Regions from separate parts of the Streptomyces sp. NBC_00271 genome, predicted to be linked through region 1. Evidence: predicted binding sites of a transcription regulator. Region 1 holds the regulator's gene; each other region holds the start of a gene.
The links. Region 1 encodes HrcA, which represses chaperone genes, less so after heat shock. Its sites were predicted from a motif close to TTNGCACTCNGNNNNNCNGAGTGCNAA; they were not measured.
Positions count from the first base shown of each region.

Region 2: the regulator HrcA is predicted to act here: its motif matches at 1,479-1,505, upstream of groL (chaperonin GroEL).
Region 3: the regulator HrcA is predicted to act here: its motif matches at 2,127-2,153, upstream of groES (co-chaperone GroES).

Region 1 covers NZ_CP108070.1:4,376,308-4,379,581, reverse strand. Annotated here, with positions in the region: gene OG798_RS20305 (DUF3097 domain-containing protein) at 1-56, opposite strand, end outside; gene OG798_RS20300 (MBL fold metallo-hydrolase) at 88-873, opposite strand; gene hrcA (heat-inducible transcriptional repressor HrcA) at 1,100-2,122, shown strand; gene dnaJ (molecular chaperone DnaJ) at 2,123-3,259, shown strand.
Region 2 covers NZ_CP108070.1:5,612,641-5,615,914, forward strand. Annotated here, with positions in the region: gene groL (chaperonin GroEL) at 1-1,352, opposite strand, end outside; gene OG798_RS25605 (cold-shock protein) at 1,708-1,914, opposite strand; gene OG798_RS25610 (MoaD/ThiS family protein) at 2,375-2,650, opposite strand; gene thrC (threonine synthase) at 2,739-3,274, opposite strand, start outside.
Region 3 covers NZ_CP108070.1:7,023,305-7,026,578, reverse strand. Annotated here, with positions in the region: gene groL (chaperonin GroEL) at 1-1,544, opposite strand, end outside; gene groES (co-chaperone GroES) at 1,674-1,982, opposite strand; gene OG798_RS32100 (polysaccharide deacetylase family protein) at 2,301-3,080, opposite strand; gene OG798_RS32095 (polysaccharide deacetylase family protein) at 3,077-3,274, opposite strand, start outside.

The sequences.
Region 1 (3,274 bases):
GGCACGGGCTTGGGCTTCTTCCACGGCGGAGTCAGGTCCGGAGAGTACTGGCGCATTCGGATGACGATAGGAGAAGCCCGGCGGCGCTCAACGCGACACGCCGAAATCCGACGCCTCGAAACCCGGCGTGGCGAGACCCGGCCCGCCGATACCCGACACGCCGAAACGCGCGGCCAGCGCGTCCCGCTGGGACCGTACGAACCCGGCGTCCACGACCGCTCCGTGACCGGGCACGTACAGCGCGTCCTCGCCCCCGAGTTCGAGCAACCTGTCGAGAGCCCCGGGCCAACGCGACGGTACGGCGTCGGGGCCCGCCTGGGGCTCGCCGGACTCCTCGACCAGGTCGCCGCAGAACACCACCGTCGGCTCGCCCGGCACCACGACCACGAGGTCGTGGGCGGTGTGGCCCTCGCCCGTCCGCACCAGCAGGACCTCGACGCCGCCGGTCAGCTCGAGATGTCGGGTGCCCCACACGTAGTGCCGGGGACGCACCAGGGTGTCCGCCGCGTTCTCCGCCGCCCGCGCGTCCAGCCCGCCCCGTACCGCGTCCGTGTACAGCTCCTCGCGCCCGTGCTCGTACACCTCGGCCGAGCCGCCCGCGACGAGCACCTCCGCGCCCGCGAACGCCGCCGCGCCGAGGACATGGTCGAAGTGGGGGTGGGTGAGCGCGAGGAAGGTCACACGGCGGCCGGCGAGCGCCTGCGCCTCCTCGCGCAACCGTGCGCCCTCCGCGAGGCTCGACCCCGGGTCGATGATCAGCGCCCCGCCCTCGCCCACGACCAGCCCGACCGTGCAGTCCCAGACCGGAAGCCGCCGCCGCCCCACCCGCGGTGTCAGCTGCTCCCACCCCGCCTCTTCCCAAGTCACCTTCATACGCCGACGCTAGCGGTGAGAGCGTGGACGGTACGACATCAGGGGCTGGGACGGTGTGACATCACGGGACACGTCGGTGTACGTCCGTGCACCTTGCACAAGATCGCGGGGCCGCCCTTGCCGGGGCCGTACCCACCGGCCGTACACTGGGCCGGGGAATGCTGGCACTCGCACACGCTGAGTGCCAAGCGAGGCGCCGAGGGGTCGAGAGCTGGAGGTGTGCGCGATGCTCAGTGAACGCAGGCTCGAAGTGCTGCGCGCCATCGTCCAGGACTATGTCGGCACCGACGAGCCGGTCGCGGTCGGTTCCAAGGCGCTGACCGAGCGGCACCGGCTGGGAGTCTCCCCGGCCACCGTCCGCAACGACATGGCGGCCCTGGAGGACGAGGGGTACATCGCCCAGCCGCACACCAGTGCCGGGCGGATCCCCACCGACAAGGGCTATCGGCTCTTCGTCGACAAGCTCGCCGGCGTCAAGCCGATGACCGCGCCCGAGCGGCGGGCCATTCAGAACTTCCTGGATGGTGCCGTTGATCTCGACGATGTCGTCGGGCGGACCGTGCGGCTGCTCGCGCAGCTGACCCGGCAGGTCGCCGTCGTGCAGTATCCGTCGCTGACGAGATCGACCGTGCGGCATGTGGAGCTGCTGTCCCTCGCCCCCGCCCGTGTGATGCTCGTGCTGATCACGGACACCGGGCGGGTCGAGCAGCGCATGATCGACTGCCCGGCCCCGTTCGGAGAAACGTCTCTCGCGGATCTGCGGGCCCGGCTCAACAGCAGGGTCGCGGGCCGTCGCTTCGCGGACGTCCCGCAGCTCGTGCAGGACCTCCCGGACGCGTTCGAGGCGGAGGACCGAGGTACGGTCGCGACGGTGCTCTCCACTCTTTTGGAGACGCTCGTCGAGGAGACCGAGGAGCGGCTGATGATCGGCGGAACCGCCAATCTGACGCGCTTCGGACATGACTTCCCTCTCACCATCCGGCCGGTGCTCGAAGCGCTGGAGGAGCAGGTTGTGCTTCTCAAGTTGCTTGGTGAGGCCGGGGATTCGAGCATGACCGTGCGAATCGGTCACGAGAACGCGTATGAGGGACTCAACTCCACGTCCGTGGTCTCGGTCGGCTACGGTTCGGGCGACGAGGCAGTAGCGAAACTCGGCGTGGTCGGACCGACCCGCATGGATTACCCCGGCACGATGGGAGCGGTACGAGCGGTGGCACGGTACGTCGGACAGATCCTGGCGGAGTCTTAAGTGGCCACGGACTACTACGCCGTACTCGGCGTGCGCCGCGACGCGTCCCAGGACGAGATCAAGAAGGCCTTCCGGCGGCTCGCACGCGAGCTGCACCCGGACGTCAATCCCGATCCGAAGACGCAGGAGCGGTTCAAGGAGATCAACGCCGCGTACGAGGTGTTGTCGGACCCGCAGAAGAAGCAGGTCTACGACCTCGGCGGCGACCCGCTGTCCCAGTCGGGCGGCGGCGGTGCGGGCGGCTTCGGCGCCGGTGGGTTCGGGAACTTCTCGGACATCATGGACGCCTTCTTCGGTACGGCGTCGCAGCGCGGTCCGCGGTCGCGTACGCGGCGTGGCCAGGACGCCATGATCCGGCTCGAGATCGAGCTGGACGAGGCGGCCTTCGGCACGACGAAGGACATCCAGGTCGACACGGCCGTCGTCTGCGCCACCTGCAACGGTGAGGGCGCGGCGCCGGGTACCTCGGCCCAGACCTGTGACATGTGTCGCGGGCGGGGTGAGGTGTCCCAGGTCACGCGGTCCTTCCTCGGGCAGGTCATGACCTCCCGGCCGTGTCCGCAGTGCCAGGGCTTCGGGACCGTCGTCCCGACTCCCTGCCCCGAGTGCGCCGGTGACGGACGGGTCCGGTCGCGTCGCACGCTGACCGTCAAGATCCCCGCCGGTGTCGACAACGGCACGCGGATCCAGCTCGCGGGCGAGGGCGAGGTCGGGCCCGGTGGCGGTCCCGCCGGTGACCTCTACGTCGAGATCCACGAGCTGCCGCACTCCACGTTCCAGCGGCGCGGGGACGATCTGCACTGCACGGTGACCATTCCGATGACCGCGGCCTCGCTCGGCACCAAGGTGCCGCTGGAGACCCTCGACGGTCTCGAGGAGGTCGACATCCGTCCGGGCACGCAGTCCGGGCAGTCGATCCCGCTGCACGGGCGGGGTGTCACGCATCTGCGGGGCGGTGGCCGCGGTGACCTCATCGTGCACGTCGAGGTGACCACGCCCACGAAGCTCGATCCCGAGCAGGAGCGGTTGCTGCGGGAGCTGGCGATACTGCGGGGCGAGGAGCGGCCCACGGGGCAGTTCCAGCCCGGGCAGCAGGGGTTGTTCTCGCGGCTGAAGGACGCGTTCAACGGTCGCTGACGGGTGTTCCCGGGG
Region 2 (3,274 bases), 1.2 Mb from region 1:
ATCTGCTTGAGCGGGGCCTCCAGGGCGAGCCGCACGGCGTTGGCGCCGGTCGCCTCGTCACCCGAGAGCTCGAGCTTCTCGAAGACCGAGGAGGCCTGGATGAGGGCCACGCCACCACCGGCGACGATGCCCTCCTCGACGGCCGCCTTCGCGTTGCGAACGGCGTCCTCGATGCGGTGCTTGCGCTCCTTGAGCTCGACCTCGGTGGCGGCACCGGCCTTGATGACGGCCACGCCGCCGGCCAGCTTCGCCAGGCGCTCCTGGAGCTTCTCGCGGTCGTAGTCCGAGTCGGAGTTCTCGATCTCGGCACGGATCTGGTTGACCCGGCCCTGGACCTGGTCGGCGGAGCCGGAGCCGTCCACGATCGTGGTCTCGTCCTTGGTGATGACGACCTTGCGGGCACGGCCCAGCAGGTCCAGACCCGCGTTCTCCAGCTTGAGGCCGACCTCCTCGGAGATGACCTCGCCGCCCGTGAGGATGGCGATGTCGCCGAGCATGGCCTTGCGGCGGTCACCGAAGCCCGGAGCCTTGACGGCGACGGACTTGAAGGTGCCACGGATCTTGTTGACGACCAGGGTCGACAGGGCCTCGCCCTCGACGTCCTCGGCGATGATCAGCAGGGGCTTGCCGCCCTGCATGACCTTCTCCAGCAGCGGGAGCAGGTCCTTGACCGAGGAGATCTTGGAGTTGGCGATCAGGATGTACGGGTCGTCGAGGACGGCCTCCATACGCTCCATGTCGGTGGCGAAGTACGCCGAGATGTAGCCCTTGTCGAAGCGCATACCCTCGGTGAGCTCAAGCTCCAGACCGAAGGTCTGGGACTCCTCGACGGTGATGACGCCTTCCTTGCCGACCTTGTCCATCGCCTCGGCGATGAGCTCGCCGATCTGGGTGTCGGCGGCGGAGATGGAGGCCGTGGAAGCGATCTGCTCCTTGGTCTCGACGTCCTTGGCCTGCTCAAGGAGGGCACCGGAGACGGCCTCGACGGCCTTCTCGATACCACGCTTGAGAGCCATCGGGTTGGCGCCGGCGGCTACGTTGCGCAGGCCCTCGCGGACGAGCGCCTGGGCGAGCACGGTCGCCGTGGTCGTACCGTCACCGGCGACGTCGTCCGTCTTCTTGGCGACTTCCTTGACCAGCTCGGCGCCGATCTTCTCGTACGGGTCCTCGAGCTCGATCTCCTTGGCGATGGAAACACCATCGTTGGTGATCGTGGGGGCGCCCCACTTCTTCTCGAGGACGACGTTGCGGCCCTTGGGGCCAAGGGTGACCTTGACGGCGTCGGCGAGCTGGTTCATCCCGCGCTCGAGACCGCGCCGTGCCTCCTCGTCGAACGCGATGATCTTGGCCATGTGAAGTGGTCCTCCCGGACTGGGGTGGATTGCTCCGGACCGCGCTGGCGCCCGCGACGGACGGCCTGCCTGCCCCGTGGTTCCTTGCACCACCTGGCCTGCGGGCCTCACCGACCCGGTCCTTCGTTATCACTCTCACCTTCAGAGTGCTAACGCCAATGATTAGCACTCGCCCCTGCCGAGTGCAAGCGCCTTCCCTTGATCCGCAGGTGAGAAGGGGCGCGCAACCCGCGCGTCGCGCCGGTGCGCGAGCGGGCCCACGACGGTGTCATGACAGTGCGCGGACAGACCGAAGGGCTCGTACCCCATGGGATACGAGCCCTTCGTCACGTCGAACAGTCAGTCGGCGCGTGCTTCAGCTGGTCGCGAGTCGGACCATGTCCGCCTGCGGCCCTTTCTGGCCCTGCGAGATCTCGAAATCGACCCGCTGACCCTCTTCCAGGGTGCGGTAGCCGTCCATCTGAATCGCGCTGTAGTGGACGAATACATCCGCACCACCGTCGACCGCGATGAAGCCGTACCCCTTCTCCGCGTTGAACCACTTGACGGTGCCCTGAGCCATGCCTAACTCCCCTATTACTGGCCCTTGCACAGGACCGCACTTCGCGGACCCGGGTCAGACCTCACCCCCCAACGGTTGGGGGTGTGCGCCGGAACGCGTCGACCGCGGCTGAATGTATCTGTCCAACTGCCGTCTGCAACAGGTCAATCGGACGAGAATTCCGGGCACGACCGATCGGGAATATAGGGAGAATTTGCGAAGATTCAGGGCAAGTCGGGCCCCATAAAAGCCATATAAGGCTCAAAAGCGCGGGACACTTTGGCTACTTCTTGCCGGACTTCGGGCGCGAACTCATATGCGCCCGGCATGCAAAGTGGAGCGGGTTCCCCAACTGTACCCCGCTCAACCATACAGAATTGCCCCCTCCGCTTCTCTCACGGAGGGGGCAATTCGATGAACTCTCGGTAATTGGCATTACCCAGGGTAACTATCTCACCCTGGGTAACGGCTCTCGAGGAGGTCAGCCACCGGCGACGGCGGGGATGATCGAGACGCCCGCGCCGTCCGGCGTCGCCGTCTCCAGACCCTGCTCGAAGCGGACGTCGTCGTCGTTCACGTAGACGTTGACGAACCGGCGCAGCTTGCCCTGGTCGTCCAGGACGCGCGCGGCGATACCCGTGTGGTTCTTCTCCAGATCCGCGATGACCTCACCGAGGGTCCCACCCTCGGCCGTCACCTCGGCCTGACCACCGGTGTAGGTGCGCAGGATGGTGGGGATGCGGACGGAAACGCTCATTCTTGTGACCTCCGGTCAGGTAAGGGCTTTTAGGGGCGCGGGGAACTGCGCGACCAGCCCCCACCGGCCCGCAGACGAACAACGACGCTTACGCAAGCCCAGCTTCCCGGAAGGAGTCCAGGCTCGGACGAATGGTCGCCGTCAGCCCCGTACCGGCCACCGCGTCCAGCGTCTTCAGACCATCACCGGTGTTCAGAACGACGGTGGTCAGCGTCGGGTCGAGCAGCCCGCTCTCGATCAGCTTCTTCGTCACGCCCACCGTCACGCCACCGGCGGTCTCCGCGAAGATCCCCTCGGTACGCGCGAGCAACTTGATCGCATCGACGACCTGCTCGTCGTTCACGTCCTCCACGGCCCCACCCGTGCGCCGCGCGATGTCCAGCACGTACGGCCCGTCGGCCGGGTTGCCGATGGCGAGCGACTTGGCGATGGTGTTCGGCTTCTGGGGCCGTACGACGTCGTGGCCGGCCTTGTAGGCGACGGACACCGGCGAGCAGCCCTCGGCCTGGGCACCGAAGATCTTGTACGGCTTGTCCTCGACCAGTCCGAGCTTGATCAGCTCCTGAAGACCCTTGTCGATCTTCGTGAGCTGGGAGCCGGAGGCGATGGGGATCACCAGCTGGT
Region 3 (3,274 bases), 2.6 Mb from region 1:
AGGAGCAGGGAGGCGATGGAGGCGGCGTTCTCCAGGGCGGAGCGGGTGACCTTGACCGGGTCGATGACACCGGACTTGACCAGGTCGCCGTACTCGCCGGTGGCCGCGTTGAAGCCCTGGCCCTTGTCGAGCTCGGCGACCTTGGAGGTGATGACGTAACCCTCCAGGCCGGCGTTCTCGGCGATCCAGCGCAGCGGCTCGACGGCGGCCTTGCGGACGACCGCGACACCCGTGGCCTCGTCGCCGGTCTTGTCGAGGTTGCCCTCGAGGATCTTCACGGCGTGGACGAGCGCGGAGCCACCACCGGAGACGATGCCCTCCTCGACCGCGGCGCGGGTCGCGGAGATGGCGTCCTCCAGACGGTGCTTCTTCTCCTTGAGCTCGACCTCGGTGGCGGCGCCGACCTTGATCACGCACACGCCGCCGGCCAGCTTCGCGAGGCGCTCCTGGAGCTTCTCGCGGTCCCAGTCGGAGTCGGTGTTCTCGATCTCGGCCTTGATCTGGTTGACCCGGCCGAGGACCTCCTCGGAGTTGCCGCCACCGTCGACGATGGTGGTGTCGTCCTTGGTGACGGTCACGCGGCGGGCGCTGCCCAGCACGTCCAGACCGACCTGGTCGAGCTTGAGGCCGACCTCCTCGGCGATGACCTGACCACCGGTGAGGGTGGCGATGTCGCCGAGCATGGCCTTGCGGCGGTCACCGAAGCCGGGGGCCTTCACGGCGACGGCGTTGAACGTGCCGCGGATCTTGTTCACGACCAGGGTCGACAGGGCCTCGCCCTCGACGTCCTCGGCGATGATCAGCAGCGGCCGGGAGGCGTTGGACTGGATGACCTTCTCCAGCAGCGGCAGCAGGTCCTGGATGGAGCTGATCTTGCCCTGGTGGATGAGGATGTACGGGTCGTCGAGGACGGCCTCCATACGCTCCTGGTCGGACACCATGTACGGCGACAGGTAGCCCTTGTCGAAGGCCATGCCCTCGGTGAAGTCGAGCTCCAGGCCGAAGGTGTTGGACTCCTCGACGGTGATGACACCGTCCTTGCCGACCTTGTCCATCGCCTCGGCGATGAGCTCGCCGACCTGCGGGTCCTGGGCGGACAGCGCGGCGACGGCCGCGATGTCGGACTTCTCCTCGATCGGGCGCGCGGTGGCGAGGAGCTCGTCCGAGACCGCCTTGACGGCCGCGTCGATGCCCTTCTTCAGCAGCGCCGGGGAGGCACCCGCGGCGACGTTCTTCAGGCCCTCGCGGACGAGCGCCTGGGCCAGCACGGTGGCGGTGGTCGTACCGTCACCCGCGATGTCGTTGGTCTTGGTCGCCACCTCCTTCACCAGCTGGGCGCCGAGGTTCTCGTACGGGTCGTCGAGCTCGACCTCGCGGGCGATGGTGACACCGTCGTTGGTGATGGTGGGTGCGCCGAACTTCTTGTCGATGACGACGTTGCGGCCCTTGGGGCCGATCGTCACCTTGACCGTGTCGGCAAGCTTGTTGACGCCGCGCTCGAGGGCGCGACGGGCGTCCTCGTCGAACTTCAGGATCTTCGCCATGGGAGCGATTCAGCCCTCTCGGAAAACTGGGGTGAACGAACCGCGCCCCCGACGCCCGGCTGGTTATGGTCGCGGGGGCCAGGGGCGCAGTTCACTGCAAAACTGGGTGGAACGGTGAAGCTCGGTGAACTACTTCTCGATGATCGCGAGCACGTCGCGAGCCGAGAGGACGAGGTACTCCTCGCCGTTGTACTTCACCTCGGTGCCGCCGTACTTGCTGTACAGCACGATGTCGCCGGTGCTGACGTCGAGCGGCAGGCGCTCGCCGTTCTCGAAGCGGCCCGGGCCCACGGCGAGGACGACGCCCTCCTGGGGCTTCTCCTTCGCGGTGTCCGGGATGACCAGGCCGGAAGCCGTGGTCTGCTCGGCGTCCAGCGGCTGGACCACAACACGGTCCTCGAGCGGCTTGATGGCAACCTTGGAGCTGGTGGTCGTCACGATCCGACCTCCCCCTTCGGAGATCTCACGGGGTTAACTGTCTGAGGTGGCGACCAGGTGGATCCGTCGTCGCGGGTGCCGGACCTGCCCGTCGCTATTGGCACTCTCCAGTGGGGAGTGCCAGGGCCGAGACTATGACCGCGATTAGCACTCGGTCAAGCGGAGTGCCAAAGGCTCCGGCGTGGCGTGGGGTTTTGGGCACCCGGCGTGCGTGTCGGCGTACCCCTGGGGGCTGCGCCCCCAGACCCCCCTTATCGGCCTGAACGGCCTCGTCCTCAAACTCCGGACGGGCTGATCGATGCCCCCCAAGTCGAATGGTCAGAGGTAGTTCTCCAGGCGCGCCGGGGTGAAGCCCTCCGCCTGGATGCGTCGCAGGAGTCTGACCGTCGCCTCCGTGAGGTTGGGCTCCTCGAAGCCGGAGAGGATGTCACCCGGTCGCAGGCGGTGGGCGTCGGGCTCCCGGCCGAGGACCACGGCCGTGACCCCGCAGTCGGCGGCGGCGTGCAGCGTGGTGGTGTCGTAGGTGCCGTAGGGGGGACGGAAGAGCCGAGGGCGGACGCCGAAGCGGGCCTTGAGCTTCTCCTGCTGGCCGCAGATCTCGGCCCGCTGGCCCGCGTACGGCAGTCCACGCAGCGAGGCGTGGTGGAGGGTGTGGTTCTGCACGCTCGCGCCGACCGTCCGCAGCTGGGCGAAGTGCCCGTACCCCGGCCCGACGACACTGTCCGTGAGGAACATGGTGACCGGCAGCCGCAGTTCACGGACCATGTCGACGAACCGCGGATCGCGCTCGGCACCGTCGTCGTACGTCAGGAAGACCACCTTGTCGCGGGTGGGTACGCGGTCCACGACGGGGGCGAGCCCGGGCGCCGCGCCATGGAGGGCGGGCCGGGCGGGCCGGCGCGGCGCGGCGGCGAGCGGGGTGGGCAGCCCCCAGTGCCGGTACGTCGCCGGGGTCGGCCCGTTCGGTCTGGACCTGCGCACCTCCTGCGCGGCCTTCTTGCCCAGCCGTTCGATCGGGTCGACGGACTGGGCACAGCCGGTGCAGCCGGTCAGGAGGGCCGCGGTGAGCGCCCCCGCGACCAGAGCCCGCGCTCTCACAGGTAGTCCTCCAGCCGTGCCACCGCGTACCCCTTGTCGGTGACCAGCTTCAGGAAGCGGCGGATCATGTCGGGCATGGTGCCGTCCCAGTCCTCCCTGCCGCGGAAGTGGGTGAGGACGATGTCGCCGGGGTGCAGGTCGCGGTCCCAGTCGCGGTACTCCCAGTGGTCGACGAAGACCTCCTCGTCCCAGAT